Regions from separate parts of the Thiomonas arsenitoxydans genome, predicted to be linked through region 1. Evidence: predicted binding sites of a transcription regulator. Region 1 holds the regulator's gene; the other holds the start of a gene.
What was found. The regulator NrdR, encoded in region 1, represses ribonucleotide reductase genes. The targets are predictions, from matches to a motif close to CACNANATNTNGTG.

Region 1 (15,728 bases):
CGTACCGCGTTCGTGCGGCGGCTGCAGCGCGGAGGGGTCGCCTGGGGATAAGCGCGCGGTGTTCATGGGAAAAGGGGAAAAAACCGGGCTAAAAAGCGGGAGAAAAAACGCATCAGGATGGGTTGGACTGGACGGCCAGGCCCACGCGCTCCACACCGTGCTGTTTGAGCAGATTGAGCGCGCGCATCACCGCGTTGTACTTCACGTTTTTGTCGGCGGCGATCAGCACCGGCATGGCATCGAGGCTCAGGCCAGCCTGCGCGGCCAGTTGCTGCACGGTCTGCGGCAAGTCCTTGAGGCTGACGGGCTGCGGCGCGGCGTTGGCGGCCTTGCTCTTAGGGTCGCGCAGCGAGACTTCGAGCATGTCATCCTTCTGGATGGTGACCTGCACCAAGACACTGGGGGCCTGCGGCGCATTGCCCACGGTAGGTAGCTTGACCATGGTCGGCGTGATGAGCGGCGCGGTGACCATGAAAATGATCAGCAACACCAGCATGACGTCGATGTAGGGCACGACATTGATGTCGGCCAGAGCGCGCCGCGAGCGATGCCCACGACTGCTCGATTGGAGGGCGGGCATGTCAGAAGTTCCCAGGGATCAGCGAACGAAGTGAGCGCGAGGGAGTCACCTCAGCGCCCTCCGCCAAAGCCGGTGACCGGCCCGGCTCGCCCGGCGCTTGCTGCCGCGGCCGACTGCGCGGCGCTCGGCGCGGGCGTGCTCTGGCGCTGCAGGATGTTGGAGAACTCTTCGGTGAACGACTCGTAGCGATTGGCCAAGCGGTCGATGTCGCGGGCGAAGAAGTTGTAGGCGATCACCGCGGGGATGGCCGCGAACAGGCCGATGGCCGTGGCCACCAGCGCCTCGGCAATGCCGGGCGCCACGGTGGCCAGCGTGACCTGCTGCAGATTGGACAGGCCGACGAAGGCGTGCATGATGCCCCACACCGTGCCGAACAGGCCGACATAGGGCGAGACCGATCCGACCGAGGCGAGAAAGGACAAGTTGGCTTCGAGCGCGTCCATCTCGCGCTGGAAGGCGGCGCGCATGGCTCGGCGGGCGCCGTCCACCAGGGTGGAGCCGTCGAGCACATGGCGCTCGCGCAGCTTGAGGTATTCACGCATGCCCGAGGCGAAGATGCGCTGCAGCGGGCTGCCGTGGCGGCCGTTGCTCAGCGCCGATTGGTACAGGTCGTTCAGTCCCGTGCCCGACCAGAACTCCTGTTCGAAGTCTTCAGACTTCACCCGCGCCGACTTGATGGCAAAATATTTGCGGAAGATGACGGTCCAGCTCGCCAGCGATACGGAGAGCAGAAGGGCGAGCACCAGCTGCACCACGATGCTGGCGCCGAGCACCATGGATACGATGGAGAAGTTTTGATCCATAGGGAGGTCTGGCTGTAGTAGTGGGAGAGTGAGCGCGCGGCTCAGGAGAGACAGCCTGCATTACAACAAATCCCCAACGGGCGCGGCCGCTGCGGAGAAGACAGGATTGAGGAAAAAAGGTTCACGAAAGGAAGGGTTGCAGCTCAGGGTGCGGGTGAAGCAGGCGCTGCCCAGCGGGTGACGCGGTCGAAGACTTCCCGCGGAATGCGCGATGGCCGCAGCGTGGCCGCCGCCACGCAACCCACGCGTACCGTGGCCTCGCACAGCAGCGCGGCGGGCGCACCGCTGGCGTCGCAGCGCCAGGCCTGTTGCGCGACGGTGAGGCTGGCGCTGCCGATGTCCTGCAAGCGAAGCTGGATCTGCAGCGCGTCGTCGAGTTTGGCGGGGGCGGCGTAGCGCAGGTGCACGTCGGCCACGACGAACACCATTCCCGATTGCGCCGCCAGCTCCGACTGCGCCAGCCCCAGGCTGCGCAGCCATTCCGTGCGCGAGCGCTCGAAGAACTTGAGATAGTTGGCGTAATAGACGATGCCCCCGGCGTCGGTGTCTTCCCAGTACACCCGCACGGGCCAGTGGAAAACAGCGAGGCAAGGGGGTTGCGCCGAAGGTCTGGCGGTCGAGTTCATGCCTTCTCGGTGGTGTGGGTGTCGGCTGAGGGATTCATCTGCGGGCTGCCAATGTTGATCAGCTTGCCATCGCGCCAGACATAGCAAGGCGTGCCGGTACGCAGCGCGAGCTCACGCGCGCTTTGGGCTGCACGGCGCAGGGCGGGCTCGACTTTTTGCAGGTCGGGGTCGACAGAAGGCGGGGTGTGCTTGATCGGAGAGATGGTCATGGGTTGTCCCCGCTGCTGATCAGAGAGGGTAGATCACCCGAGTTGTCATAAAGTGCCCAGGCGTTCACCAACGGTTTGTAGAGATGATGGAAATTGAGTAATCCGGCTGAAAAACGGCGTCGGATGACGGCTTCAGGGATGGCATGCCCGCCTTGCGTCACACGGGCCGCCACACGCTGTACCGCCATTTCCGCATCGGGCAAGGACAAAAACACGAGCTTGGCGTGATAGCCCAATGCACGCCACCGCGGAATTTGCGCGGCATAGCCGCGCCCGCTGAGGGTGGTTTCCAGGGCGAAGCTTTTCCCGTTTTTCACCCGTAAGTCAATTTCTTCCAGCATCAGGCGCGCAGCGCGTCGGGCAGCCCTATCGGGATCGAATGGGGATAAGCCCGAGGCGATGAGATCGGCGTTGATGAAGTCGCTGTAATCCGCTTCGGGCAGGAAAATCTTGGCGAAGGTGGTTTTTCCAGCGCCATTCGGCCCCGCGATCAGCAGGATGCGATGCTCCGGGTTCATTGGGCGATTTTCATGCCACCTTGCGTTCCAGATAGCCGCGCAGCCGGGACAGCGCTTCCTGCAGGTTGGCGATGCTGTTGGCGTAGCTCAGGCGGAAGTAGCGCTGGGGCTCGGCGGTGCCGAAGTCTTTGCCGGGTACGAGCACCACGCCGGTATCGCGCATGACCTCGAAGCAGAAGTCCCAGCTGTCGGCGCTGTAGGCGGAGCAGTCGGCGTACACATAAAACGCGCCGTCCGGCCGCACGGGCACGCGCAGGCCCAAGGCGTCGAGGCCGGGCACGATCAGGTCGCGGCGGCGTTGGAACTCGGCGCGGCGGCGTTCGTATTCGGTCAGGGTGTCGGGTTCGAAGCAGGCCAGCGCGGCCTGTTGTGCCACGCTGCTGGCGCAGATGAACAAATTGCCGGCCATGCGTTCCAGCGGAGCGACGAGCGAGGGCGGCACGACCAGCCAGCCCAGCCGCCATCCGGTCATCTGGAAGTATTTGGAGAAGCTGTTGACGGTGATGATGTCGTCGCCCGCGGCCAGTGCGGTGTGACCATAGCCGGCTTCATAGCTGAGGCCCAGATAGATTTCGTCGACGATGCTCACCCCGCCGCGCGCGCGCACCACATCGGCGATGCGGCGCAGCTCCTCTGGCGCGATGGAGGTGCCGGTGGGGTTGGAGGGCGAGGCCAGCAACACCCCGGCGGTCTGCGGCGTCCACGCGGCCTCGACTTCGCTGGCGGTGAGCTGAAAGCGTTGCGCGGCGGGGGCGGGCAGCATGCGCGCCCGGGCTCCTGCAGCGGCCACGAAGTTCTTGTTGCAAGGATAGCTCGGGTCGGGCATGAGCACTTCATCGCCCGGATTGAACAGCAGCAGGCTGGCCAGGGTGAGGGCTCCCGAGGCGCCTGCGGTGATGAACACGCGCGCCGGGTCGAGCGTCACGCCGTGCACCTGGGCGTAGTGCTGCGCGATGCGTTCGCGTAGCGCAGGCAGGCCGGGCGCCAGGGTGTAGCCGGTGCGGCCGTCGCGCAAGGCTCGGGTGGCGGCTTCGACCACGGGTTCGGGCGCGGTGAAATCGGGCTCGCCCACGCTGAGATGGATCATGCGCCTGCCCTGCGCTTCCCAGGCCGTTTGTTGTTCGGCCGCGGCGCGCACCACGTCCATGACGTAGAAGGGTTCGATGGACTGGTTGCGTTGGGCTAAGCGCATGGCGGCTATCAGAGGGAGATCAGAGGGTGTAAATGAATCCGGCGTGGCCGAGCAGCGTGCCCAAACGCTTCCGATCAAGGCGCAAAGCACAGCCGTGCCCATCGGCACGGCGCGCGCTTACAACACCGAACGCAACGCCGAGCGGGGGTGTTTGGGCGCGAGGAGCGGGCATGGCGGATTTGTTCACACCCTCTCAGTCTTTGCGCGGCGGGCGCGGGCTGGCACTGGCGCGCCGGGGGAAAGAAGCGGCCGCACGTCGCGGCGGGGTTTTGGCCTTGTGGCTGACGGGCACGTTCGCGTAGGGGTTGGGCGGCGGGCTGAAGTCGGTGGCCGTGGGCTGCGCTTGCGGGTGCGACTGGTTGGCGGCTTCGACCTCGGTCTTGCGCAATTGCGCGGCGATGCGGTCGAGCACGCCGTTGACGTATTTGTAGCCGTCGGTGCCGCCATACACCTTGCCGAGTTCGACCGCTTCGTTGATGACCACGCGGTAAGGCACGTCGAGATGACGCTGCAGCTCGAAGGCGCCCATCAGCAGCAGGGCGTGCTCTACCGGGGAAAGCTCGCTGGTCTGGCGGTCGATGTGCGGCTGAATGAGGGCGTCGAGCGGCCCGGCCTCGGCCAGCGCGCCATGCAGCAGCGACTGGAAGTGATCGTCGTCGAGCTTGATGGTGGGGTAGCGCTCGTGCAGAAAGGCTTCGATCGCGCCGGTATCGCTGCCGGCGAGCAGCCATTCATAAATGCCCTGGAACGCGAGCTCGCGCGACTTGCGCCGCGCGCTTTTGGGGGCGGTGGTTGCGGTCATGCGGCCTCGTCGTCGTTGTCGCTGATGTCGATGAACAGGTTGGCCATTTCCACCGCGACGCGGGCGCATTCGGCGCCTTTGTCGATGCGGGCTTCGGCCTGCGCTTCGTTTTCCACGGTGAGCACGCCGTTGGCCACCGGCATGTTGTAGTCGAGCGCCATCTGAGCGATACCGGCCGCGCTGGTATTGCAGACGACCTCGAAGTGATAGGTGTCGCCGCGAATCACGCAGCCGATGGCAATGAGCGCATCGAAGGCCTCGCTCTCGGCCAGCGCCTGCAGCATCAGCGGCAGTTCGAGCGCGCCGGGGACGGTGTAGAGCCCGATATCGTCTTCGTTCACGCCCAGGCGCTGGAGTTCGTCGAGGCAGGACTGGGTGATGCGGTCGGTAATGGCGGTGTTGAAGCGGGCCTGCACCACGGCGACGCGCAGCTCACGGCCATCGAGTTGTTCGGAAAGAATGCGGTTCTGGACGTTTTGCATGGCGTTGGAGTGCAGAGGAGTGGCGCGCCGCGGGGCGCAGAAGGGCAACAGCTTACGCGCCGGGCGCAAGGATGGGGGCGCTGTCCTGTGCGGACTCGAAGCCGACGATCTCCAGCCCGTAGCCTGCCATGCTGGGCATTTTGCGCGGCTGGCCGAGAAGGCGCATCTGCCGCACGCCGAGATCGCGCAGGATTTGCGCGCCAATGCCGTAGTCGCGCAAGGCGGTGACGCCCGATTTGGGCGGCGTGGCCGCCGGCTGCAACAAGCGCTCAAACTGGTTTTTCAATTGCGCGGCCGATTCACCGCAGTTGAGCAGCACGGCCACGCCCACGCCTTCGCGCACGATGCGGCCAAGCGCCTGCGGTAGATTCCAGGAATGGCGCTGGCAGGCGGCATCGAGCAGGTCGAGAGCGGACAGGGGCTCGTGCACCCGCACCAGCGGCGCGGCCTGCGCGGCTAGGTCGCCATGCACCAGCGCCAGATGCAGGCCATGACCGGCGCGATCGGTATAGGCCACGCAGCGCATGGGGCCGAACGGTGTCTGCATGGGGTGTTCGCCTACGCGCTGCACCAGCGATTCGGTGCGGCTGCGGTATTCGATGAGATCGGCGATGGCGCCGATTTTCAGCTCGTGCTGCGCGGCAAATTGTTCGAGATCGGGCAGGCGAGCCATGGTGCCGTCGGCGTTCATCACCTCGCAGATCACGGCGGCGGGTTCCAGCCCGGCCAGAGCGGCGAGGTCGCAGCCGGCCTCGGTGTGCCCGGCGCGCATCAGCACGCCGCCTTCAGCGGCCATGAGCGGGAAGATGTGACCCGGTTGCACGATGTCGCTGGCCTGTGCGTTGCGCGCCACGGCGGCCTGCACGGTGCGCGCACGGTCGGCCGCCGAAATGCCCGTGGTGACGCCTTCGGCAGCTTCGATGGACGCGGTGAAGGCGGTGCCGTGCGAAGAGCCGTTGTGCTCGACCATATGCCGCAGGCCAAGCTGCGCGCAACGCTGGGCGGTGAGGGTCAGGCAGATCAGACCGCGCGCATGCGTGGCCATGAAATTGATGGCCTGCGGGGTGATGTGCTCGGCGGCAATGACCAGATCGCCCTCGTTTTCGCGATCTTCCTCATCGACCAGAATGACCATACGCCCGGCCTTGAGCTCGGCAATGATGTCGGGAACGGGGGACAGGGGCATGATGGGGACGGGCGCTGCTGAAAAGCCCATCATTATAAAACTGCCTCACCCGGCGCGCTTGCGCCGCTTGCCTTGTCAGAATTCGTAGCGTCCGAAGAAAAACGCGACGTTGCCGTTGTTGAGCTTGTTATTCACCTTCGGGATGAAGGTGCCATAAATCGACAGCCTGCCGAAACGGATCGAGGCGATGGGCAGCGCGATGGGGAAGGGGATGTTGTGGAAGATGTCGGCGCGCGAGGTCACCGCCAGGGTGTAGCCCAGACCGAAGCCCACCGGCGCGTCGTTGTTGAACATCCACTGATGGGCGTAGCCGACCACGGGCTCGGCGTTCCAGTGCGAGTCGGAGAAGATCATGGCGTACACCATGTCTTCGTTGCCGTCGGCATTGATGTGATGGCGGCCCCAGCCTATGCCCCAGGCGTGTTTGTTGAGCGTGGCGCGCTTGGCGGCGGTGTAGGTGCCGGGGTCGTGCCAGGTGTAGCCGCTGAAGTACAGATCGTCCTGTCCGGTCTGGGTGGTGCTGACCGCGGCATTCCAGGTGGACTGCGCCCAGTCGGATACGCCGCCCAGCCCGAGCGCCCAACTCGCGCGGGGAACCAGGGCCAGCCAGAGGAGGGCGAAAGTGGATAGAAGGCGGGCTGGAAAATGTTTCATGGGCTCTTGGCGGGCGTCTCAGGGAAGTCGGGCCAGACTTTATCAGCGGAAAAGATTGAGCCTGTGTCCGTTTGCAACGGGCGGCATGTGTGTGGCTGACTCAAGCGCTGTTCAGAGCCGGGTTGGGGCGCTGATCGGGGCAATGATCAAGCACCGAGACGCGCGATCAATCGGCCCTGCTGCACGACGAGCAGGGTGTTCTCTGGCAGGGGCTCCCAGTCTTCCGGGGTGAGGGGCACGCTGGCGAGCATCACGGCGGGCGCGGGTTTGTCATCGCGGCCCTGAACATGCAGCCCAGAGGCGCGCATCTGATGTTCGCTGGCGGCTTCGCGCATGAGCAGGTGCAAACCGGGCACCCAGGTGTTGCCCGGATGACTGCGGCGGCGATGCGCGTGAGCGAACAGCAGGTCGCCATCGGTGAACAGGAAGTTCGCCGCGCCGAGAGTGCGCAATTTGGCCGCGAAGTCGGAGACCGCTTCGATGCGGCGTTTGAGATCGCCGCTTTCGCCCGCCGCATCGAGCACTTGCAGTGATTGCATGAGCACGTAGAAGGCATGTTCGGAATCGGTCTGGCCCATCGGGCGGTGCGCTGCATGCGCCAGCGGAAGCGCCTGCTCGATGTCGGGCAGATCGCCGTTGTGGGCAAAGACGTGGCGCTTGCCGAACAGCTCGCGGGCGAACGGCTGGGTGTTGACCAGCGTCACCGGGCCGCGCGAGGCGCGGCGGATATGTGCGATGACTAGCGGGCTGTGAAAGTCGTGCTTTTCGAGCACCGGAACGAAGGCGCTGGCCAGCGCGGGTTGCGCTTCGCGCAGCACATGCGCGTCGCTGCCTTCGTAATACGCCGCGCCCCAGCCGTCGGGATTGGCGGCGTGCGGCCCGCCGTGGCGCGCGAATTCACGAAAGGCGAACCGCACCCGCGCGGGCACACGGCTGGAGTAGGCGAACAACTCACACATCTTTCCGACCCTCCGGTGCGCCCAGCATGCGCTCGACATAGCGGGCGATGAGGTCGATTTCGAGATTCACCGCGCTGCCCTCGCGAAGTTGATGCAGATTGGTGTGCTGCAGGGTATGCGGAATGAGGTTGATGCTCACGCGGCAATGCTGCGGCAGATCTTCGACGCGGTTGACCGTCAGACTCACGCCGTTGATCACGATGGAGCCCTTGTACGCAAAAAACTTGCCTAAAGCGGCGGGCGCGTCCACCTCCAGCAGCCAGGATTCGCCGAAGGGCTCGAACCGGGCCACCTGACCGACGCCGTCCACATGCCCAGTCACCAGATGGCCGCCCAGCTTGGTGGACAGCGCGACCGACTGCTCCAGATTGACCCGGGCGCCCGGCACGTCCAGCCCCGTGGTGCGCGCCAGGCTTTCGGCCGAAATGTCGAAGGCAAAGCCACCGGGCTGAAGCTCCACCACCGTCATGCAGGCGCCGCTGACGGCGATGCTCTCGCCGAGCTTTACGCCCTGCAGCCAGGACGGATCGACCTGCAGTTGCACGCGTTTGCCGTGACTGGCTTGGGAACCGAGGGGGGTGACTTCGGCGATGCGACCGACGCTGGTGATGAGTCCGGTGAACATGAGGGTTCAAGGAGAAAATGAAGGAGGGAAACGAGCGAGGATGCGCAGATCGGCGCCGATCCGCTGCACATCGTGCCATCGCAGCGCGAGTCCTTCGTTGACCTGCTGATAGGGCCCCAGCGCCGCCAATCCGGCGCCCTCGCCCAGCAACTGGGGTGCAAGATACATCAGCAGTTCATCGACCACGCCAGCGCGCAGCAGCGAGCCGTTGAGCTTTTCGCCGGCCTCGCAGTGCAGCTCGTTGATGCCCCGCTGGCCGAGCACCTGCATCAACGCGCGCAAATCGGTCTTGCCCGGCTTGTCGGGATCGACGGGCAGGGCGATGTCTTGCAGATCGAGCGAGGCGGTGGCCGCGCTGCGCAGCGCCGCCAGACGCGGCGCGGCCTGTTCCGGCGGCAGGGCGTGGACGATCCACAGCGGCGAGTCGGCGCTCTGCAACAGGCGCACGGTCGCCGGGCATTCCAGGCGGCTGTCGACGACGATGCGAATGGGCTGGCGCGGCGTCTGCACCGCCCGCACATTGAGCTGGGGATCGTCCGCCCGCACCGTCCCCAGGCCAGTGAGCACGGCGCAGGCGCGCGCGCGCCAGTGGTGACCGTCGGCGCGGGCCGCTTCGCTGGTGATCCACTGGCTTGTGCCGTTGGGCAGGGCCGTGACGCCGTCGAGCGAGGCGGCCACCTTCAGCCGCACCCAGGGCGTGCCGCGCACCATGCGGGAGATGAAGCCAAGGTTGATCTCGCGCGCTTCATCGGCGAACAGCCCGACATCGACCTGGATGCCGGCATCGCGCAAACGCTGCAATCCCTGGCCTGCCACCAGCGGGTTGGGATCGACCAGCGCAGCGACCACGCGCGCGACGCCTTGCGTGGCCAGCAGGTCGGCGCAGGGCGGCGTGCGGCCGTGGTGCGCGCAGGGCTCTAGCGTGACGTAGGCGGTGGCGCCCCGCACCTCGTGGCCGCGCTCCCAGGCTTGCTTCACTGCCTGGACTTCGGCATGGTCTTGCCCCGCCGCCAGCGTGGCGCCTTCGCCCAGCACCTGGCCGTCTCGCACCAGCACGCAGCCCACCCGCGGATTGGGGCTGGTGCGGTACATCGCGCTGTGCGCCAGATCGAGCGCCCGGCGCATGAAGCGCTGGTCTTGTTCGCTGAATGAAACGTCGTCCGGGCTCATGTCGGAGTTTTGCCGCGTCGGGGTTTGGCGGCGGGCGAGGGCGGCTGCATTTCCTGCAGCACATCGAGAAACTGGCTCAAATCCTTGAAGCTGTGATAGACGGAGGCAAAGCGCACATAGGCAATGCCGTCGAGCGTGCGCAATTCCTCCATCACCCAGGCGCCGATTTGGGTGGAGGGCAGCTCGCGCGCGCCGCTTTGCAGCAGCATTTGCTCCACGCGCCCGATGGCGGTATCCACCGCGTCGGCACTGACCGGCCGCTTGCGCAAGGCCAGCAGGAAAGAGGCGCGCAATTTGTCGCGGTCGTATTCGGTGCGGCGGCCATCTTTTTTCACCACCACCGGAAAGCTGACCTCCGCGCGCTCATAGGTGGTGAAGCGCTTGTCGCAATGGCCGCAACGCCGCCGCCGCCGCAGCGCGGTGCCGTCTTCCACATCACGGGTTTCAATCACCTGCGTGTCGGGGCTTTGGCAAAAGGGGCATTTCATGGCGGCGTGGCAACATTAAACCCGTCATTATTCACGCCGCAGCCTGTTTTCGCGGCAGCGCGCGCAAACACGGCGCGCATCAAACGCCTGACGCGGCGGCTACACTGCCCGCCGATGAAAAATCTGGTTCTCCTCATTTCCGGGCGCGGCAGCAATCTGCAGTCCATTCTTCAGGCCGAGCGCGAACAGGGCTGGGGCGTTTGCGTGCGTGGAGTGATCAGTAACCGGGCTGATGCCGCAGGGCTGGATGTTGCGCGCGCCTTCGGGGTGCCCACGCAGGTGATCGCGCACGCCGACTTTCCCAACCGCGAGGCGTTCGACGGTGCTTTGGGCGACGCGATTGCCGCGCTGGAGCCCGACGTCGTCGCGCTGTGCGGCTTCATGCGGGTGCTGGGTGCGGCGTTCGTCGACCGCTTTGCGGGCCGTCTGGTGAATATCCATCCGTCTTTGCTGCCGGCTTTCACCGGTTTACGCACCCATGCCCGCGCCCTCGAAGAAGGGGTGAAGTGGCACGGTGCTACCGTGCATCTGGTGAGCGGCGCGCTCGATCACGGGCCGATTCTGGCGCAGGCCGCCGTGCCGGTGCTGGATGGTGATACGGTCGAGACGCTGGCCGCGCGGGTCTTGCTTGAAGAGCACCGAATTTATCCCCACGCCGTGCGGGCTTTGCTGGAAGGACGGGTGCAGATCGACGGCTTGCGCACCCGCATCCGTCCGTCCTCCGATTCTTCCCTTTGAAAGAGCGCCATGAAACCGCGTGACCTGCTTTACACCGCGCGCGACGTGCTGCGCGATATGTTGCGTTTCGACGCCGCGGCCGATGCCGTGCTGTCGCGGCTGTTCCGTGCCAAGCCGCAACTGGGCAAGACCGACCGGCAGATCCTGGCCGACACGGTCTATCAGGTGCTGCGGCATCTGCGCTTGTTTCAGACGCTGGCCGCGACCGACGAAAGCATCGGCGGCGCCATGGAACTGCGTCTGGCCATTCTGGGCTGGTCGGGAAACGCGCAATCGCTGCATGCGGCGCTTTCTCCCGAGCAACTCGACTGGCGCAAACGCTTGCTGGCACAAGACGCGATGGCCCTGCCCGAAGCGGTGCGCTGGAGTCTGCCGGAATGGCTGGCGGCCGCTTTGCAGGCGAACTATGGCGCGGAATATCCCGCGCTGGCGCAGGCCATGTTGCGCCCGGCCCCGCTGGATTTGCGGGTGAATGTGCAGAAAACGCGGCGCGAAGCCGTGCTCGACGTGTTCGCCCGCCTCAATCTGCCCGCGCAGCCAACGCCTTATTCGCCGTGGGGCGTACGCCTGGAAGGCAAACCCGCTTTGCAGGATCTCACCGTCTTTCGCGAAGGCTGGGTGGAGGTGCAGGACGAAGGCAGTCAGCTGCTCGCCGTACTGCTGGCCCCGCGCCGCGGCGAAATGGTGGTCGACTTCTGCGCCGGAGCCGGCGGCAAAACCCTGGCGCTGGGCGCCATGATGCGCAGCACGGGTCGGCTTTATGCGTTCGACGTGGCCGACTACCGCCTGGCCAAGCTCAAACCCCGGCTGTTGCGCAGTGGGCTATCCAATGTTTACCCGGTCGCCATCGCACATGAACGCGATGAACGGGTCAGACGTCTGGCTGGCAAGGTCGACCGGGTGCTGGTGGACGCACCGTGCTCCGGCCTGGGTACCTTGCGCCGTAACCCCGATATGAAATGGCGACAGAAGCCTGAAGATATTGCCGAGTTGAGGACAAAACAAGCCAGCATCCTGCAATCGGCGGCAACGTTGCTGAAGCCGGGCGGGCGCTTGGTTTACGCCACCTGTAGCATCTTGCCGGAAGAAAACAGCGGCATCTTCAATGCCTTTCTGGCCGCGCACCCCGATTTCGAGCGTGTTCCCGCCGATACGGTTCTACGTCAGCAAGGCGTGGACGGCGAGGGCCTGGTGACCCAAGGGGACTTGCAGCTGTTGCCCAATCGTCACGCCACTGACGGCTTTTACGCCGCCGTGCTGCAGCGGCGCCCGACCTCATCTGATCGTGGCGAAGCCGATGCCACACTATCGGACTGACAAGGGCTTCTCGTTTGCACTGAGTGCTGTCGTCAGTGCAAGACCGATAATGCATGCAACTTTCGCCAACGGCGAAGTTCCAATTGTGTTGTATCGATCTGAAAGTTTCTGATGTTTGATGTGTTTTTGAATTGGGCCGGTCACGGCCTTTTGCGTGCATCGTGGTGGCAAATCGTCTTATTTGCGCTCATCACCACGCATATCACCATTGCGTCCGTCACTATTTTTCTGCACCGCGCTCAGGCTCACCGGGCGCTGGAACTGCACCCGATCGCCTCGCACTTTTTCCGCTTCTGGCTGTGGTTCACCACGGGCATGGTCACCAAGGAATGGGTGGCGATTCATCGCAAGCATCACGCCAAGTGCGAGACGGTCGACGACCCGCACAGTCCGGTGACGCGCGGCATCGATACGGTGCTGTTGCGCGGCGCCGAGTTGTACCGAACCGAATCGAGAAACGCCGAAACCCTGAGCAAATTCGGTCACGGCACTCCTGACGACTGGTTGGAGCGCAACGTTTATTCCCGCTTTATCTGGCAGGGCGTCGGGCTTTTGCTCATTCTCGATGTGCTGATGTTCGGCGCGATCGGCGCCACGGTGTGGGCCGTGCAGATGTTGTGGATTCCGATCTGGGCAGCCGGGGTGATCAACGGGCTGGGTCATTGGTGGGGCTATCGCAATTTTTCGGCGCGAGACCGCAGCCACAACATTTCGCCCTGGGGGTTGCTGATCGGCGGCGAAGAGTTGCACAACAACCACCACACCTATCCCACGTCGGCCAAACTCTCGGTCAAATGGTGGGAGTTCGATATCGGCTGGGCGTATATCCGCGCTTTGTCCTGGGTGGGTTTGGCCAAACCACGCAAACTGCCGCCGCAGTTCCGGCTGGGCGAGGTGCGCGCCGAGGTCGATCAGCTCACTTTGCAAGCCGTTATCGCCAACCGTTATGAGTTGATGGCGCGCTATGCCGCGGGGTTGAAGTCCACCCTCAAGGCCGAGCTGGCCCGAGCTGCAGAACAGGGCGCGGTGAGCCATCTGCCGACTTTGCGTGCAGCCAAACGCTGGATCGGCATCGAGCGCGAGATTCTGTGCGAGCGTTCGCGAGCCTTGGTGGACGCCGCGGCGAGCGCCAGCCCTAACCTGAGCAAGCTGCTGCACATGCGCGAAGAACTCAAATCGGTGTGGGAGCAGACCAATCTGAACGCCGACCAGCTTCGCTTGAAGCTCCAGGACTGGTGCTGCCGTGCCGAAGACAGTGGCTTGGCCCCGCTTCGGGAGTTGTCGCTGAGGCTGCGACGTTATACGCCGACAGCCTGAATTCTGATGTTTACGACGCCTGGGCATTCATGCCGGATGCCCAGGCTAAACATTGATGGAGCGCCAAAGGAGGCACCCATGAAAAAGAGGCGCCCACAAAAAATCCGCTAGTCAGGCCGCAGTGAATTTGAACACTGTGGCCGATCCAGCGGATCGTTCTTTGGTAGACAGATCAGATTACTTAATCTTGCCTTCCTTGTAATTCACATGCTTGCGCGCGACCGGATCGAATTTCATGATTTCGATCTTTTCGGGCGTGGTGCGCTTGTTTTTGGTGGTGGTGTAGAAATGGCCGGTACCCGCAGAGGATTCCAGCTTGATTTTTTCGCGTCCGCCTTTGGTTGCCATGATGGGTTCCGTGCAGTTCTAGGAAGGAATGGAGAGGGCGATCAGATCTCGCCGCGCGAGCGCAGCTCGGCCAGCACGACGTCGATGCCTTTTTTGTCAATGGTGCGCAGCCCAGAGCTCGTTACACGCAAACGCACGAAACGGTTCTCGCTTTCAACCCAGAAACGACGATATTGCAGATTGGGCAGGAAGCGACGCTTGGTCTTGTTGTTCGCATGGGACACATTGTTCCCGACCATCGGCCCTTTACCTGTCACTTGACACACTCGTGCCATGGCACACCTCGAAATTGTGTAGAACAAAGGCTAAAGATTATAGCCGGAAAGATTTGCTTGTCCACCGCTATCGGTGTCAAGACTCCGCATTCTCCAGATAGCGCTGTGCGTCCAGAGCGGCCATGCAGCCGGTACCTGCGCTGGTGATCGCCTGGCGATAAACGTGATCTTGCACGTCACCCGCGGCGAATACGCCGGGCACGCTGGTGGCGGTCGCCATCCCTTCGTTGCCGCTGCGGGTGATGATGTAGCCGTCCTTCATGTCCAGCTGGCCTTTGAAAATTTCAGTGTTGGGCTGATGGCCGATGGCGATGAAACAGCCATTCAGTGCGATGTCTTCGTCGGCGCCGGTCTGGCTGTTGTGGATGCGCACGCCAGTCACGCCACTGGCGTCGCCCAGCACTTCTTTCAATTCGCTCCAGAGCTTGAGTTCGACTTTGCCCTCGGCCGCGCGGGCCATGAGTTTGTCGACCAGAATGGGCTCGGCACGGAATTTGTCGCGGCGGTGAATGACGGTCACCTTGCTGGCGATATTGGCCAGATACAGCGCTTCTTCGACGGCCGTGTTGCCGCCGCCCACCACGCACACCGGCTGGTTGCGATAGAAAAAGCCGTCGCAAGTCGCGCAGCCCGAGACGCCCTTGCCCATGAAGGCCTCTTCGGTGGGCAGTCCCAGATATTTGGCCGAGGCGCCGGTGGCGATGATCAGGGTGTCGCAGGTATAGACGCCGCTGTCGCCTTCGAGGCGGATGGGTTTTTCGCGCAGATGCGCGGTGTGGATGTGATCGAACACGATCTCGGTGTTGAAACGCTCGGCATGCGCCTGAAAACGCGCCATCAAGTCGGGCCCTTGCACGCCATCGACGTCGGCAGGCCAGTTGTCGACTTCGGTCGTGGTCATGAGTTGACCGCCTTGAGCCAGACCGGTGATGAGCAGGGGGTTCAGATTGGCTCGGGCCGCATAGACGGCGGCGCTGTAACCGGCCGGGCCGGAGCCCAGAATGAGCACTTTGGCGTGTTTGGATGTCATGATGTGTGAGAAACTTCGGGCTGAGAGGATGGGGGAGGAGGTTGCGCTGCAACCGCTGCTGACGGACTGTCCTCGAAAATAGAACAAGGGCAAGCCGCCGCACAATAGATAAGATTTTAGGGGTGCGGCATATCGGGCGTGCGGCATGCGGCTATTTTCTGGCTTCTCCGCCTGCCTTCGAAATTGCCCCGCCGCCCCATAAACTGGAGAAACTGATGTCGCAAATCACCGATATTGACCTCGTTCGGCGCGTGCCGCTGTTTGCCGTGCTCACCGAATCGCAGGCCTGGTCGATTTCGCAATCCATCGTCAAGCGGCGCTACAAGCGCGGCGAGAACATCGTCGAGCAGGGCAGCAAGTCGAATGCCCTGTTCATTCTGCTTTCCGGCCGGGCGAGGGTGATCAGCAT
Region 2 (15,728 bases), 1.6 Mb from region 1:
TACCTCGCGCAACATGTCCTGGATATTCGATTCGGTGATGCGTGCTTCGCCCTTGAGGGTCTTGACCACGCGGGACAGGCGCTGGGTGAGGTTGTTGAGCATGGGGCGTGGAAGCTTGGAGCGAGGTTGGGGCGTTTGCGCAGTATGGTCGTCGCCGAGCTGAGGCCAGTCTGGCATTCACCGCACGCGGCACTGAAAAACCGCAGGGGGGTCGGTTAAACTTGAATTATGTCGATTTTAGTGAATAGCCTCGCCTTCGCCTTCTATATGTTGGCTGCGGTGTTGTCGCGCCCGAAACCTGCTTTGGTGCTGGGCCATGCGGAAGGGGAGACTAGCGGGGCGACGCAACGTTCCGAGCGCTGGTCGACCTGGGTGATGGCGCTGGCCTGGATCGCGCAGACCATCACCTTCGCCATGGTGCTGCACGGCGAGTTGCAGCCGCATTTCGGCTTTGCCCAGGCGCTTTCGGTCACGTTCTGGCTGGTGGCGGCAGTGTATTGGGTGGAAAGTCTGTATTACCCCCTGCAGATGTTGAGAAGCTGGATCTGTCTGCTGGCGGCCATTTCCATTTTGCTGAGCTGGGTTTTCCCCGGAGGCTTTACGCCGCCTTACGGCGCGGGGCCCACTTTCGCGCTGCACTGGGCGATGGGGATCGCCGCCTATGGTCTGTTCGGCGCGGCCGTGCTTCACGGCATTTTGCTGTGGACGGCCGAGCGTTCGTTGCATCGGCGCAAAGGCGCGGTGTCGGGCGTGTCGCGCAGCCTGCCTTTGCTCACCCTGGAAAAGCTGACCTATCGCTTGGCGGCGGTGGGTTTTGTGCTGCTGACGGCCTCGCTCATTTTTGCGGCGACGTTCAGCGAAGAATTGTTTGGCAAACCGTTCGAGTTCAATCATCAGGCGGTTTTCGGTATCGCAGCCTGGCTGATTTTTGCCGTACTGATGGTGGGCCGGGTGTTTCTGGGCTGGCGGGGTACGCGGGCGCTGGCCTGGCTGTTTGGCGGAACGGTGCTGCTGATGCTCACCTATGTCGGTTCGCGTTTTGTGCTGCAGGTGATTTTGCACCGATGAAGTACCTCGTTCTGTTCGTGGTGGTGATCGTCGGGCTGATGCTCATCAAAAAATCGCAGCAGCCCCGCAGCGTGCGACAGCCGCCTTCGCCCAATAAACCGCCGCAGGTTCCCGAGGCGATGTTGCCGTGCGCGCATTGCGGCGTGCACTCGCCCGCCAGCCGCTGCGTCTGGCGCGATGGCAAGCCGTACTGCAGCGACGAGCATGCCCGTCTGGGGTCGTAAGCCGGGCGCTGCGGTCGCCGCTGAAAGCGCATTCGCGCGATCCATGTTCGCCCCGGCGGCGGCCTCTTCAGGTTCGGCTTTCGTGCCTTCTTCGCGTCTGGGCCGAGAACGCCTGCGAACCTACCGGGTGCTGGCTGCGGCGCGCGTGCTCATGTCGCTGATGTTGCTGGGCTGGCTGGTGCTGCTGCCCATGATGCAGGCAGCCCCCCATGCCGAAAAACCCGCCGTCGCCACACTGGGTTACGGGGTGGCGCTGCTGTATGTGGCGCTGACGGTCGCGAGCCTTTGGTGGAGTTTCGTTCGCACGCAGGGCCTGGCCTGGCAGGTGTTGATCGCGATTGCCGTCGATCTGCTGGCCTTCACCACCTTGCAGTTCACTGCGGGATATCCCGCGCGCGAATTCGCCCTGATCTACGCCTTGCCCGTGTTGGCAGCGGGCATTTACGGCACGCTGTCGCTCACCTTGTTCGTGGCTGCCTTGGTGACGATGATTCTGCTGGGCAGCGCCGGGTTCGCGATGCTGGGCGGGGCGGCGGAAGCCGAGCAGCGCCTGCTCAATGCGGCCTTTGTCGGCATCGCCTATTTTGCCGTGGCGGTGCTGACCTGGCAGTTGTCGCAACGACTGGCGCGGCAAGAAGCGCGCGCGGCGGCCAGCGAGTCCGTCGCCCGGCGGCAGATGGCCTTGAACCAGCGGGTGATCGAGGCGCAGCGCGATGGCGTCATGGTGGTCGATCGGCACATGGTGCTCGAAGCGCTCAATCCGGCCGCGCAACAGCTGCTGGATTTGCCCTGGAGCGATGCGGTCACGGCGCGCTGGCTCGGGGGGCGCAAGGCTTTGCGCGATCTGCCGGTGGCCGAGGTGGTGCGCAAAGAGGTGGAGCGCATGGCCATCGACGGCGAGGAGGCGCTGGAGGTCAAGGTGCGCACGCCCGCGGGTCGCAAGCTGCTGCTTCGTCTTTCCACGCTGGACAACCTGCCGGGCGGCGTGGGCTACCTCATCGTGCTGCAGGATCTGCGGGAGATCGATGCGCGCATTCAGCAGGAAAAGCTGGCGGCGATGGGGCGTCTGGTGGCCAGCGTGGCGCATGAGATCCGCAATCCGCTGGGGGCGATCGGGCAGGCCAACCAGCTCGCCCGCGAATTCGCGGGCGATGCGGTGCAGCTCGAACGCCTGCATCATCTCATCGGCCAGAACGTCGAGCGCATCAACCGCACCGTCGAGGACGTGCTGGAGCTGGGCCGCACCGCGCCGCGTGAAATCGGGCTGATGCTTTGCGCGCCGTTGATGCGCGAGCTGCATGCCGAATTCGACCAACCGGATCAGGGACGCATCGGCCTGTTCATTCAGGACGACGCAGCGCAGATCCGCTTCGATGCCTTGCATCTGCGACGGGTGTTGGTCAATCTGCTGAGTAACGCGCGGCGCTATGCGAGCAACCAGCCGCGGGCGATCGAGATGCGGCAGCTTGGCGCCGGGCAGGTGCGGGAAATCCAGGTCTCCAACGATGGGCCGCTGATCGACGCTGAACTGCGCGCGCAGCTGTTCGAGCCGTTTCGCACCACGAGCAGCCGGGGCGTCGGGCTGGGCTTGTATATTTCTCACGAACTGTGCTTGCGCAACGGCGCGCGTCTGCTTTACCGCCTCGAGCGCGAGGGCACGCCGCAGGAGCGCGGTTCTTTTGTCATTCAAATCGCACCGGGCTCTTAAGGCATGAATCCAGCGGATGTGCGTATTCTCATCGTCGACGACGAACCCGATCTGCGCGAGCTCTACACCCTGAGCCTGGTGCATGAAGGCTGGCAGATCGACGTGGCTGAAACCGTGGCGCAGGCGCGCGAGCAGTTGGCGCGCAGGCGCTACGCCCTCATGCTCACCGATATGCGTCTTCCTGACGGCGAGGGGCTGGAGTTGCTGCGCTGGCTGGAAGCGCAGCCCGACCGCTTTGAGAAGTCCATCGTCATCACCGCCTACGGCAGTGCGGGCAACGCGGTGGCTGCGCTCAAGGCCGGAGCGTTCGACTACCTGAGCAAGCCGGTCGATCTAGCGGCGCTGCGCCGCACCGTGCATGCGGCGCTCGCAGCGGTCGATGTGGAAGTGCAGGCGCCGACCAGCAGCGCATTGCAACGCATGGTGGGTGAGTCTGGGGTGATGCGCGCCCTCAAACAGACCTTGCAGCGCGTGGCCCGCAGCATGGCGCCCGTGCTCATCCAGGGCGAGTCGGGCACTGGCAAGGAGCTGGCCGCAAAGGCCGTGCATGAATGCAGCGCCCGCGCCAGCGGGCCGTTCGTTCCGGTGAACTGCAGCGCCATTCCCGAGCAATTGCTGGAGGCCGAGTTTTTCGGCTACCGCAAGGGCGCGTTCACCGGGGCGATGTCCGATCATGCCGGCTTCTTTGCCGCGGCGCAGGGCGGTACGCTGTTTCTCGACGAGATCGGCGAACTGCCTCTGGCGATGCAGGCCAAGCTGCTGCGCGCCGTGCAGGAGCGGCGCGTGCGCCCGGTGGGCGAGACGGCAGAAATCGCGGTGGATGTGCGCCTGGTCAGCGCCACCCACCGTCATCTGGAACGCATGGTGGAGCAGGGCCAGTTTCGGCAGGATTTGTTCTATCGCCTCAACGTCATCGCGGTCACTCTGCCGCCGCTGCGCGATCGGCTGGATGATCTGCCGGTATTGGTCGAGGCTTTGCTGGGCGACATCCGCCGCGACAATGCGCGGCCCGGTCTGCGGCTGAGCCCGGCTGCGCTTGAGCACCTGCGCCAGCATCGTTTCTCAGGCAATGTGCGGGAGCTGGAAAATCTGCTGCACCGGGCTGCGGCGCTGGCTGCACAAGATCTGATCGGCCCTGAAGACATCGAGCTGCAGGGCAGTGGCGCCCGCGCCGCCGAAGTGCTGACCTCTGCGACGGCTTTGCCGATCACCACCATCCTGCCCGACACGACGGCGCCTTCAATGCAGCGACCGGCGGACCCGCCGGTCACCCCAATCGTTGCGCAGCATGCCCCAGAACCTCAGCCGCCTCAGTCGCCCCAGCCCCCCATGGCCCGGTTCGAAGCGCAGTCGCCCCTGCCTCCCGACTTGGGGGTCTATCTCGACCAAGTTGAACGCAGCATCCTCTGCGAGGCGCTGCGGCGCACCCGCTTCAATCGCACCGCGGCCGCGCAGTTGCTGGGGCTGAACCTGCGTCAGATCCGCTACCGGATGGAGCGCCTCGACGTGCGCGACCCGGCGGAATCGCCGCCGGACGATCCTCTCTGATCATGTCGCCCCCCATCAGCGCGGCCAGTCGGGACGCAGGCTGGATGCCCCACGCCCGACATATGCCGTCCCCCAATCACGATGCGCGGCCTGCGGGCATGCCGATCGATTTGTTGGTGATCCACTGCATCGCTCTGCCGCCGCGTCAATATGGCGGCGAGGCGATCGAGCAGTTGTTTTGCAATCGGCTCGATCCGCGGGCGCATCCGGCTTTTGCCGCGCTTGAAGGTCTCAGGGTCTCGGCGCATTTTGTCGTGCAGCGCGATGGCGTGCTCACGCAATATGTGTCCTGCGACCGGCGCGCCTGGCATGCCGGCGCGTCGCGTTATGCCGGGCGCGAGCGATGCAACGATTTCAGCATCGGCATCGAACTCGAAGGGAGCGACGATGAGCCGTTCGAGCCCGAGCAGTACGACACCCTGATCGCACTGGGATCTGAACTGCTCGCGCGCTATCCCTTGCGCGCATGGGTCGGGCATAGCGACATTGCGCCAGGGCGCAAGACCGATCCAGGCGTCGGCTTCGACTGGCGCCAGCTCAAAAACGGCCTGGCCCTGCCGACATCAGCCTTTCCATTTCAGCGGTTTTGAGCACCCCTGCGGGTTTGCCCGAGGCCGCTCCAGGGGCAGGCTTTGTGCATGAACCTGTGCATAAGCTGTGGGCTGACTGTCAATTTGCTCCACACTACGAATAGTGGTTGAAATTCCGCCGGACGCTAGATATAGTGTCTTGACGGTTTGAGAGAGATGCCGGATCGCGGTCTGAAACTGCGGCGCCACAAGCTTGGAAATGCTTGCGCTCTCTCTCAGTTCGTCCCCGATTTGCCCTCATTCGTCTTTATTGCTTCGTCCGTGCTGCTTTCATGCGGCGTTCATGTGCGCTTGCAGCGCCGTGAGTCAGCCAGATTTGCTGCGCGGCCCATCTGCCCTCAAGGAGTCCCGATGTCCCAGACCACCGCCGCCACCGAATCCACTGCCGTCCCGCAACACCTCGCACACCCCGAGGTGGATACGCAACAGCAGGTCGCACTGGGTGATTTTTCAGACTACAAGATCATCCGTCGCAACGGGGCCGTGGTCGGGTTTGAGCCGAGCAAAATCGCCGTGGCGATGACCAAGGCCTTTCTGGCCGTGCAAGGCGGGCAGGGTGCGGCCTCGGCCAGCATGCGCGAAACAGTGAATGCGCTGACCGAAAACGTCGTGCGCGCCCTGCTCCGTAGCCGTCCCAGCGGCGGCACCTTTCATATTGAAGACATTCAGGACCAGGTCGAACTCTCGCTGATGCGCACTGGCCAGCACGAGGTGGCGCGCGCCTATGTGCTGTACCGCGAACGCCGCACACAAGAGCGGGCCAAGCAGAAAGCGGCTGCAGAGCAACAAGAGAGCGCTCCGGTGCTGCATGTGCTCGACGGCGGTCTGCGCAAACCGCTCGATCAGGCCGCTCTGGTGAGCCTGATTGAATCCGCCTGCGTCAATCTGAGTGCGGATGTGAAGGCGGCCCCCATCGTGGCGGAAACTCTGCGCAATCTGTACGACGGCGTGCCGATGCTCGAGGTTTACAAGGCCGCTATCCTCGCCTCGCGCACCCTGATCGAGCGCGACCCCGACTACTCCAAGGTCACCGCGCGCCTGCTGTTGCACACCATGCGCCGCGAGACGCTGAACGAGGACATTCCGCAGGAGCAGATGACCCAGCGCTACGCCGAGTATTTTCCGCGCTGCATCAAGGAGGGTGTCGAGCTCGAACTGCTCGACGAGCGGCTCGGGCAGTTCGACCTGGCCCGTCTGGGTGCCGCGCTCAAGGCCGAGCGCGACCTGCAGTTCGATTACCTGGGTCTGCAAACGCTGTACGACCGTTATTTCCTCGCCAATCGTGCCGATACGCGGGTGAACAAAGATGGCCGTCGCATCGAGCTGCCGCAGGCCTTTTTCATGCGCGTGGCCATGGGTTTGTCGCTCAACGAAATCGACCGCGAAGCGCGCGCCATCGAGTTCTACGAGCTGCTCTCCAGCTTTGACTTCATGTCGAGCACGCCCACGTTGTTCAATGCGGGCACCCGTCGTTCGCAACTCTCGAGCTGCTACCTCACCACCGTGGCGGACGACCTTGACGGCATCTACGAGGCCATCAAGGAGAACGCGCTGTTGTCCAAGTTCGCCGGCGGTCTGGGCAACGACTGGACGCGCGTGCGCGCCCTGGGCAGCCACATCAAGGGCACCAACGGCAAGAGCCAGGGTGTCGTGCCCTTCCTCAAAGTGGTCAACGACACCGCGGTGGCAGTGAACCAGGGCGGCAAGCGCAAGGGCGCGGTCTGCGCCTATCTGGAAACCTGGCACCTCGACATTGAAGAGTTTCTGGAACTGCGCAAGAACACGGGCGACGATCGCCGCCGCACGCACGACATGAACACCGCCAACTGGGTACCCGATCTATTCATGAAGCGGGTGATGGAAGGGGGCGACTGGACGCTGTTCAGCCCGGCCGACGTGCCCGATCTGCACGACAAGTTCGGCAAGGACTTCGAGCAGGCCTATACCCGCTACGAGCAAAAGGCCGCGCTGGGCGAAATCAAGCTGTTCAAGACCCTGCCTGCGGTGCAACTGTGGCGCAAGATGCTGTCGATGCTGTTCGAAACCGGCCATCCCTGGATCACCTTCAAGGATGCGTGCAATGTGCGCAGCCCGCAGCAGCATGTGGGCGTGGTGCACTCGAGCAACCTCTGTACCGAGATCACGCTCAACACCAACGAGAGTGAGATCGCGGTGTGCAATCTCGGCTCGGTCAATCTGGTCGCGCATCTGAAAGACGCAGCAGACGGCGCCAAGGTCATCGACCAGGCCAAGCTCAAGCGCACCATCCAGACCGCGATGCGCATGCTCGACAACGTCATCGACATCAACTATTACGCCGTGGCCAAGGCGCGCAACGCCAATATGAAGCACCGGCCGGTGGGCCTGGGCATCATGGGCTTTCAGGACTGTCTGTATCAGCTGCGTATTCCCTATGGTTCGCAACAAGCCGTGGAATTTGCCGATCGGTCGATGGAGGCGGTTTGCTACGAAGCTTACTGGGCGTCGAGCGAACTGGCGCGTGAGCGCGGCCGCTACAGCAGTTACGGCGGTTCGCTTTGGGACCAGGGCGTTCTGCCCATGGACAGTCTGAAGCTGCTGGCCGAGCAGCGCGGTGGCTATGTCGAGGCCGACACCTCCAGCACTCTTGACTGGAACGCCCTGCGCGCGCAGATCGCGCAGCACGGCATGCGCAATTCCAACTGCGTGGCCATCGCCCCCACGGCCACCATCTCCAACATCGTCGGCGTCGACGCCTGCATCGAGCCGACCTTCCAGAACCTGTACGTCAAGTCCAATCTGTCGGGCGAGTTCACCGTCATCAATCAATATCTGGTGCGCGACCTCAAGGCGCGTGGCCTGTGGGACGCAGTGATGGTGGCCGACCTCAAGTACTTCGATGGCAGCACCCAGCGCATCGACCGCATTCCCGCTGATCTCAAGGCCCTGTATTCCACCGCCTTCGAGACCGATACCCAGTGGATCATCGAGGCTGCGGCGCGCCGCCAGAAATGGATCGACCAGGCGCAGTCGCTCAACATCTACATGGCCAATGCATCGGGCAAGTTGCTCGACGATACCTACAAGCTGGCTTGGCTGCGTGGCCTAAAGACCACCTACTACCTGCGCACCATCGGCGCCACGCATGCCGAGAAGTCCACGGTCAAGGCGGGTCAGCTCAACGCCGTGCCGCAGTCGCCAAGCGAGTCGGCATCAGCTTCGGCGCAGGCCGTGGTGCAGTCTGGCGATATCCGCTACTGCGCCATCGACAACCCGGAATGCGAAGCCTGCCAGTAAGCGCTGCATACCGTTGCGGCGCATCACAAGTGATCAAGCGGCATGCCACTTGCGATGCGCCTGCACAACATGCGCCACACAAACCACGCATCCTCACTGCATCGGTGTTGAGCCTTTGCGCTGAACACTTGATAATCTAAAGAAGGTCATGAACATGCTTACTTGGGACGAACCACAACAGAACTCTGCAAGCCCCGCGCAAGGTGCGCTGGCGGAGCGTTCACTTCAATCCATGGGCGGTACATCGGCGTCACCTCAATCCGCATCCGCATCCGCATCCGCATCCGCATCCGCATCCGCAACGGCGCCGGCATTGGCGGTGGCCGCAGACCTCTACAGCCAACGCGCGGCCTCCACGGCGCGGGTGCGCGCCGAAGACAAGCGCATCATCAACTGCAGTGTCGATGTCAACCAGCTCGTCCCTTTCAAATACAAATGGGCCTGGGATAAGTACCTCGCTTCCTGCGCCAATCACTGGATGCCGCAGGAAGTGAACATGTCGCGCGACATCGCGATGTGGAAAGATCCCAATGGCCTGACCGATGACGAGCGCCTCATCATCAAGCGCAACCTCGGCTTTTTCACCACGGCCGATTCGCTCGCCGCCAACAACATCGTGCTGGGAACCTATCGCCACATCACCAACCCCGAATGCCGCCAGTATCTGCTGCGCCAGGCTTTCGAAGAAGCCATCCACACCCACGCCTATCAGTACATCGTCGAATCCATAGGCCTCGATGAAAGCGAGATATTCAACTCCTATCACGAGATCACCTCCATCCGCGAGAAGGACGAGTTCCTCATTCCCTTCATCGACACCCTGACCAACCCCGAGTTCCGCACTTCGGCTTTCGGTGGTTCGGAGCGCAACGATCAGGAGCTGCTGCGTTCCATCATCGTGTTCGCCTGCCTGATGGAAGGACTGTTCTTCTATGTCGGCTTCACCCAGATCCTGTCGATGGGGCGGCAGAACAAGATGACTGGTGCGGCCGAGCAGTACCAGTACATCCTGCGCGACGAGTCCATGCATACCAACTTCGGCATTGATCTGGTCAACCAGATCAAGCTGGAGAATCCGCACCTCTGGACGCCCGAATTCAAGCGCGAGCTCACCGGCCTGTTCCATCAGGCGGTCGAGCTTGAGTATCGCTATGCCGAAGACACCATGCCCCGCGGCGTGCTGGGTCTGAACGCGTCCATGTTCAAGGGCTATCTGCGCTTCATCGCCAATCGCCGTGCGGTGCAGATCGGCCTTGACGCCATCTTCCCCAACGAAGAGAACCCCTTCCCCTGGATGAGCGAAATGATCGACCTGAAGAAGGAACGCAACTTCTTCGAGACCCGGGTCATTGAGTACCAATCCGGCGGCGCGCTGTCCTGGGAATGACACGTGAATAACCTGCGAGCACGCACTACAGAGTGATTGTTGACCGAGTCCATTTCACCCCGATACGTCCGGCCGCGAAGAGTCGGCGGGTGGAGTCTCCTCCTCTGTTTTTTGTGGCGCAACGCATGAGGGCGTCCATGGTGATGCCTGATTCCCTGCCCGATCAATTCTGGTGCGCCGGTCTGCGCCTCATGCTCTGGATGACCAGAGGTGAGCGCATGGCGCGCCGTTCCCCATTCCTTCCCGCAATGGCTTTGATGCCGAAGGAAGTGAATCCCCTGCACGGATCAGCGCTGAGCCGATCGCAGGTGGTGCCGGCTGAACGCCGTGCCGATGTCCCGTACTGGAAACCGCCGGGAGGCGGGGCCGTGAGGCGCTCGGACGCGATTTGGCGACCGGCTCAACTTCAAAAGACTTGATCAAGGAGAATCACCATGGCAACTGCAAAAAAAGCGGCACCGGCGAAGAAAGCGACGCCCGCGAAGAAAGTAGCACCGGCGAAGAAGGCTGTACCCGCGAAAAAAGCGGCTCCGGCGAAGAAGGCCGCGCCTGCGAAGAAAGCGGCACCGGCGAAGAAGGCCGCACCGGCGAAGAAGGCTGCTCCTGCGAAGAAGGCCGCGCCTGCGAAGAAAGCCGCACCGGCGAAGAAGGCTGCTCCGGCGAAGAAGGCTGCTCCGGCGAAGAAGGCTGCTCCGGCGAAGAAGGCTGCTCCGGCGAAGAAGGCTGCTCCGGCGAAGAAGGCCGCGCCTGCAAAGAAGGCCGCACCGGCTAAGAAAGCTGCACCTGCGAAGAAGGCTGCGCCTGCGAAAAAAGCGGCACCGGCGAAGAAGGCCGTAGCTGCTCCTGCCAAAAAGGCAGCGACCGCGCAAACCAAGCTGAATCCGCAAGCGGCCTGGCCGTTCCCGACCAGCAAGCCCTGAGCATTCAGTGCAATTGAGCCCGGGCTGATCGCCCGGGTTTTTTTATTTCCGCATTCCGCATGCCTTCCTCAGATCGTTATCCCGCCCGGCTTCACTCCGACGCCCCGGCGCGTGCGGTATGGTTGCGTCTATCTGCCTTATTGCCGCAGTCTTGAGCCAGACTGCCCCGACATCATGAGTATCAAATCCGATCAGTGGATCCGCCGCATGGCGCAAAACACGGCGATGATCGAGCCGTTCGAGCCCGCGCAGGTGCGCGAGGTCGGTGGACACCGCATCATCAGCTATGGCACGTCGAGCTACGGTTACGACATCCGTTGCGCCAACGAATTCAAGATCTTCACCAACATCAACAGCACCATCGTCGATCCGAAAAACTTCGATGAAAAGTCCTTTGTCGATTTTCGGGGCGATGTGTGCATCATCCCGCCCAACAGCTTCGCGCTGGCGCGCACGATGGAGTATTTCCGCATCCCGCGCAATGTGCTCACCATCTGTCTGGGCAAGAGCACTTATGCCCGCTGCGGCATCATTGTCAACGTCACGCCGTTCGAACCCGAGTGGGAAGGTTATGTGACGCTGGAGTTCTCCAACACCACGCCGCTGCCCGCGAAGATTTACGCGGGCGAGGGCTGCGCGCAGGTGCTGTTCTTCGAAAGCGATGAGGTGTGCGAAGTCAGCTACAAGGATCGCGGCGGCAAGTATCAGGGGCAGCACGGCGTGACCTTGCCGCGCGCCTGAGCGCTTCGTCTGATCGCTTCGTTTTACGCGTCGCCGAGTGCGGCTTGCCAGCGCGCCACCTGCGCACGCACCTGGTTCGGTGCGGTGCCGCCCAGATGATCGCGCGCGGCGAGTGAGCCCTGCAGCTTGAGCGCTTCGGGCGCGTCTTCTCCGATGAGGGGCGAGAAACTGCGCAGATCGTTCAGGCTGATGTCCTCCAGGCCGATGCCGCGCTCCACCGCAAAGCGCACGGCTTTTGCCACCGTCTCGTGCGCGTCGCGGAAGGGCAGCCCCTTTTTCACCAGATAGTCGGCCAGGTCGGTGGCGGTGGAGTAACCCTGCAGCGCGGTGCGCTCCATCGCCTCGGCCTTGACGCGGATGCCGCCCACCATGTCGGTGAAAATGCGCAGGGTGTCGATCACCGTGTCGGCGGTGTCGAACAGCGGTTCCTTGTCTTCCTGGTTGTCCTTGTTGTAGGCCAGGGGCTGGCCCTTCATCAGCATCAGCAGGCTCATCAAATGGCCAGTGACGCGTCCGGTCTTGCCGCGGGCGAGTTCGGGCACGTCCGGGTTTTTTTTCTGCGGCATGATGCTCGATCCGGTGCAGAAGCGGTCGGCCAGATCGATGAAGCCGAAGGCCGGGCTCATCCAAAGCACCAGCTCTTCGCTGAAACGGCTGATGTGCACCATGATCAGCGCGCAGGCAGCGTTGTACTCGATGGCGAAGTCGCGGTCGCTTACGGCGTCGAGCGAGTTCTGGCACACGCCGTCAAAGCCCAGCAGTTCGGCCACGCGCGGGCGGTCGATCGGAAAGGTGGTCCCGGCCAAGGCAGCAGCGCCCAAGGGTAGGCGATTGACTCGGGCACGGCAGTCGCGCAGGCGCTCAGCATCGCGACCGAACATTTCCACATAAGCCAGCAGATGGTGGCCGAAACTCACCGGCTGCGCCACCTGCAGATGCGTGAAGCCCGGCATGATGGTGTCGGCATGCTGTGCGGCCAGTTGCACCAGCGCACGCTGCAGCGCACGGAGTTGAGCGATGCTCTGGTCGATGCTGTCGCGCAGCCATAGGCGGATGTCGGTGGCCACCTGATCGTTGCGGCTGCGACCGGTGTGCAGGCGCTTGCCGGCATCGCCCGCAAGCTGGGTCAGGCGGGCTTCGATGTTGAGATGGACGTCTTCGAGTTCGAGCTTCCACTCGAACGCGCCAGAGTCGATTTCGGTACGGATTTGCGCCATGCCGCGCTCGATGGCGGCGAGGTCGTCCGCGTTGAGAATGCCTTGCTCGGTCAGCATGGTGGCATGCGCGATCGATCCTGCGATGTCGAACAGCGCCAGCCGCTGGTCGAAATCCACCGAGGCGGTGTAGCGCTGCACCAGAGCGCTGACCGGCTCGGAAAAACGCGCGGACCAGGCTTGCTGCTTGTGTTCGAATTGATCGTGCATGGATTGGCCTCGCAAAGCGAGCGTTGTGACGCCATGGGCGCCAGGGTCGAAACCGCCAATTTTAGAGAAGCCTTCAGGATCAAGCTGCTTGATGCCCCAGATGACCGCTGAACCGACCCCTTCCACCGAAACCGCAGTGCGCCTCGACATCTGCGGCGCTGGCAGTCTGGTGCGCGCGCTCGTGGCGCTCAATCTGCTTTTGGCGCTGCTCGTGTTGCTGCAATGGCCGCAAGGGGAAGGCCGTATCGGCGCCTTGTTGCTGCTCTCTTGGGTGGAGCCCGCCGCGCTGCTCTGGCTGGCGCTGATGTGCATGACCCAGCGGTTGTGGCGGCTGCGGGGTGCGACTGCGGTGCTGGTCGTGGCCATGGCGCTGGGCGCCTTTTCGGCGCTGGGTTTGAATCTGCTGGTGCAGCCCTTGTTCGACGCACTTGCGCCGCGCGCTGCGCAGCAGCCCTGGCAGGCTGCGCTGGCGGGGGCGGCGCTGGCGCTGGTCTTCGTGCACTATCTGCAACTGCGCGCGCGGGCCTTCACGCCGATCGACATGCAGGCGCGGTTGAGCGAACTGCAGTCGCGCATCCGTCCGCACTTTCTGTTCAACACCCTCAACGCCGCCAGCGCCTTGGTGCGCGAACAGCCCGAGCGCGCCGAGACCGTACTCGATGATTTGGCCGAACTGTTCCGCGCCAGCGTGGGCAAGCCGGGCACGCTGGTCACGCTGGAGCAGGAAATGGATCTGGCACGGCGCTACCTCGACATCGAGTCGGTGCGTTTCGGCGAGCGTATGCGGGTGCAATGGCAGGTCGACGACACCCTGCTGCAAATCCGCATTCCGGCGCTGACCCTGCAGCCGCTGGTGGAGAACGCGGTGCGGCATGGCGTCGAGCGCAGCAGCCGCAGGGTGCAGATCGACATCGATGTGGCCCGGCGGCTGGGGCAGATCGAAGTCACCGTGCGCAACGACTTGCCCGCGCTGAGCGACACGCCCCCACCGCGCCGTCATGGCACCGGCACGGCGCTGCGCAACATTCGCCAGCGCCTGCATCTGCTGTACGACATTGCGGCCGAGGTCGATCAGGGTGAAGTCGTCGAGGACGGCCTGGCCCGCTGGCGGGCGCGGTTACGCTTACCGCTATGAACGTGCTCATCGTTGACGACGAACCGCTGGCCCGCAGCCGCCTGCGCCGCCTGCTCGCCGAGCTGCCCGAAACCGCGCAGGCCATAGTGGACGAAGCGGCCGACGCGGCCGAGGCCTGGGTGCTGCTTCGTGCGCAGCGTTTTGACGTGCTGCTGCTCGATATCCAGATGCCGGGGCAGACGGGCATGGAACTGGCCCGGCGGCTCACGGGCGATCCCGGCCTGCATCATCCCGCCATCGTGTTTGTGACCGCCCACGAGCAGCATGCGCTCGATGCCTTCGGCGTATCGCGCCGTCGACTATCTGACCAAACCGGTGCGGCGCGAGCGACTAGCCCAGGCGATGGGCAAGGCCGTGCTGTGGCTGCGTGCCCAGGGTGCGGAGCAGCAGGCGCCGGCAGCGGTGGAAACGGTGTACCTGACGGTGCAGCATCACGGCGCGCTCAAGCGCGTGCCGCTGGCCGACATTCTGTATTGCCGCGCCGAGGCCAAATACACCACCCTACGCACCGCCGAGCAGCAGTATCTGGTGGACCTCTCATTGACCGATCTGGAGCAGCGCTACGCCGAGCATCTCGTGCGCATTCACCGTAGCGCGCTGGTCGCGGCGCCCGCCATTCGCAGCCTGGAGCGGCCGATCAGTCCGCCGGAGGGCATCGCACCTGAACCCGAGACCGGAGGTACAGAGGCTGACAGCGGCACCTGGACTTTGCATCTGCACGGCGTGCCCGACACCCTGCCCGTCAGTCGACGGCGCGTGGCCGCGGTGCAGGCGCTGTTGACCGCTTCCAGACCTGCCGCAGCGCGTCAGCCCCCCAAGTAGGTGAGAAGCACTTGGGGCTGCCCGACGGCGTGTTTGTCAGGCGAAATTTCAGGCAAAACGCAGGCTCATCCGACAAGTAACGCCACCGCGCCCAGCAGCAGGCAGTAAATGCCGAACGGGCGCAGCGCCTTCATTTCGTGATCGGTGAACCAGCGCATCAAAAACCAGGTGGACAGCCAGGCGAACACCCCGGCCAGCACCCCGGCCGCTGCAATCGTGCCTAGCAGTTCATGCGGCACGCCGGCGTGCATCAGCTTGGGCACTTCCAGCACGCCCGCCGCCGCGATGATGGGCGTGGCGAGCAAAAACGAAAACCGCGCCGAGTCGGCATAGTTCAAGCCCAGGCCCAGACCCGCGACCAGCGTGGCCCCGGAGCGCGAAAACCCCGGAATCAAGGCCAGCGCCTGCGCCAGACCAATGAGGAAGGCGCGCAGCCAGCCCAGTTCCGGCAGGGCGATCAGCCCGCGCCGATGCTTGAGTGCATCGCCGCCCAGCAGCAGCAGGCCATTGAGCATCAGCGCAATCGCCGCGAAGGTGAAGCCGCCGAACAGCGCCTTGATCTTGTGCGCCAGCAGCAGGCCGAGCAGCCCGGCTGGAATGGTGCCCGCCACGATCAGCCAGAGCAGACGGGCGTCGGGGTTGGACGCCTTGCCGCCAGCGCGCAGCCAGCCACCGATCAGCCGCGCCCAGTCGCGCCAGAAATAGATCAGCAGCGCGGTGGCCGTGCCCAGATGCAGCACCACGATGAAGGGCAGAAACCAGTCTGCCGTGCGGTCGATGGGCCAATGAAACAGGGCCGGAATCAGAATGCTGTGCCCCAGGCTGGAAATGGGAAACAGCTCGGTCACGCCTTGAAGGGCGGCGATGGCCAGAAGGTAGAGGTGC

Region 2: THI_RS02970 (ribonucleoside-diphosphate reductase subunit alpha) is a predicted target of NrdR. The motif match lies at 5,262-5,275, and genes of this name have one in related genera.

Annotation. Positions count from the first base shown of each region.
Region 1 covers NC_014145.1:2,753,713-2,769,440, reverse strand. The annotation lists gene THI_RS13020 (cell envelope integrity protein TolA) at 1-66, opposite strand, end outside; gene THI_RS13015 (biopolymer transporter ExbD) at 113-580, opposite strand; gene tolQ (protein TolQ) at 631-1,383, opposite strand; gene ybgC (tol-pal system-associated acyl-CoA thioesterase) at 1,527-2,009, opposite strand; gene THI_RS13000 (hypothetical protein) at 2,006-2,218, opposite strand; gene THI_RS12995 (ATPase) at 2,215-2,736, opposite strand; gene THI_RS12990 (pyridoxal phosphate-dependent aminotransferase) at 2,747-3,928, opposite strand; gene nusB (transcription antitermination factor NusB) at 4,122-4,730, opposite strand; gene ribH (6,7-dimethyl-8-ribityllumazine synthase) at 4,727-5,212, opposite strand; gene ribBA (bifunctional 3,4-dihydroxy-2-butanone-4-phosphate synthase/GTP cyclohydrolase II) at 5,265-6,431, opposite strand; gene THI_RS12970 (Antimicrobial peptide resistance and lipid A acylation PagP) at 6,474-7,052, opposite strand; gene THI_RS12965 (class II glutamine amidotransferase) at 7,199-8,011, opposite strand; gene THI_RS12960 (riboflavin synthase) at 8,004-8,636, opposite strand; gene ribD (bifunctional diaminohydroxyphosphoribosylaminopyrimidine deaminase/5-amino-6-(5-phosphoribosylamino)uracil reductase RibD) at 8,643-9,806, opposite strand; gene nrdR (transcriptional regulator NrdR) at 9,803-10,294, opposite strand; gene purN (phosphoribosylglycinamide formyltransferase) at 10,409-11,032, shown strand; gene THI_RS12940 (RsmB/NOP family class I SAM-dependent RNA methyltransferase) at 11,042-12,349, shown strand; gene THI_RS12935 (DesA family fatty acid desaturase) at 12,461-13,666, shown strand; gene rpmG (50S ribosomal protein L33) at 13,844-14,014, opposite strand; gene rpmB (50S ribosomal protein L28) at 14,056-14,289, opposite strand; gene trxB (thioredoxin-disulfide reductase) at 14,366-15,322, opposite strand; gene THI_RS12915 (Crp/Fnr family transcriptional regulator) at 15,535-15,728, shown strand, end outside.
Region 2 covers NC_014145.1:641,050-656,777, forward strand. The annotation lists gene ffh (signal recognition particle protein) at 1-102, opposite strand, end outside; gene THI_RS02945 (cytochrome C assembly family protein) at 229-1,068, shown strand; gene THI_RS02950 (PP0621 family protein) at 1,065-1,292, shown strand; gene THI_RS02955 (sensor histidine kinase) at 1,375-3,000, shown strand; gene THI_RS02960 (sigma-54-dependent transcriptional regulator) at 3,004-4,548, shown strand; gene ampD (1,6-anhydro-N-acetylmuramyl-L-alanine amidase AmpD) at 4,551-5,138, shown strand; gene THI_RS02970 (ribonucleoside-diphosphate reductase subunit alpha) at 5,490-8,414, shown strand; gene THI_RS02975 (ribonucleotide-diphosphate reductase subunit beta) at 8,569-9,801, shown strand; gene THI_RS02980 (hypothetical protein) at 10,236-10,721, shown strand; gene dcd (dCTP deaminase) at 10,896-11,462, shown strand; gene argH (argininosuccinate lyase) at 11,486-12,886, opposite strand; gene THI_RS02995 (sensor histidine kinase) at 12,987-14,021, shown strand; partial or broken gene THI_RS19530 (response regulator) at 14,018-14,230, shown strand; gene THI_RS03000 (LytR/AlgR family response regulator transcription factor) at 14,286-14,843, shown strand; gene THI_RS03005 (undecaprenyl-diphosphate phosphatase) at 14,909-15,728, opposite strand, start outside.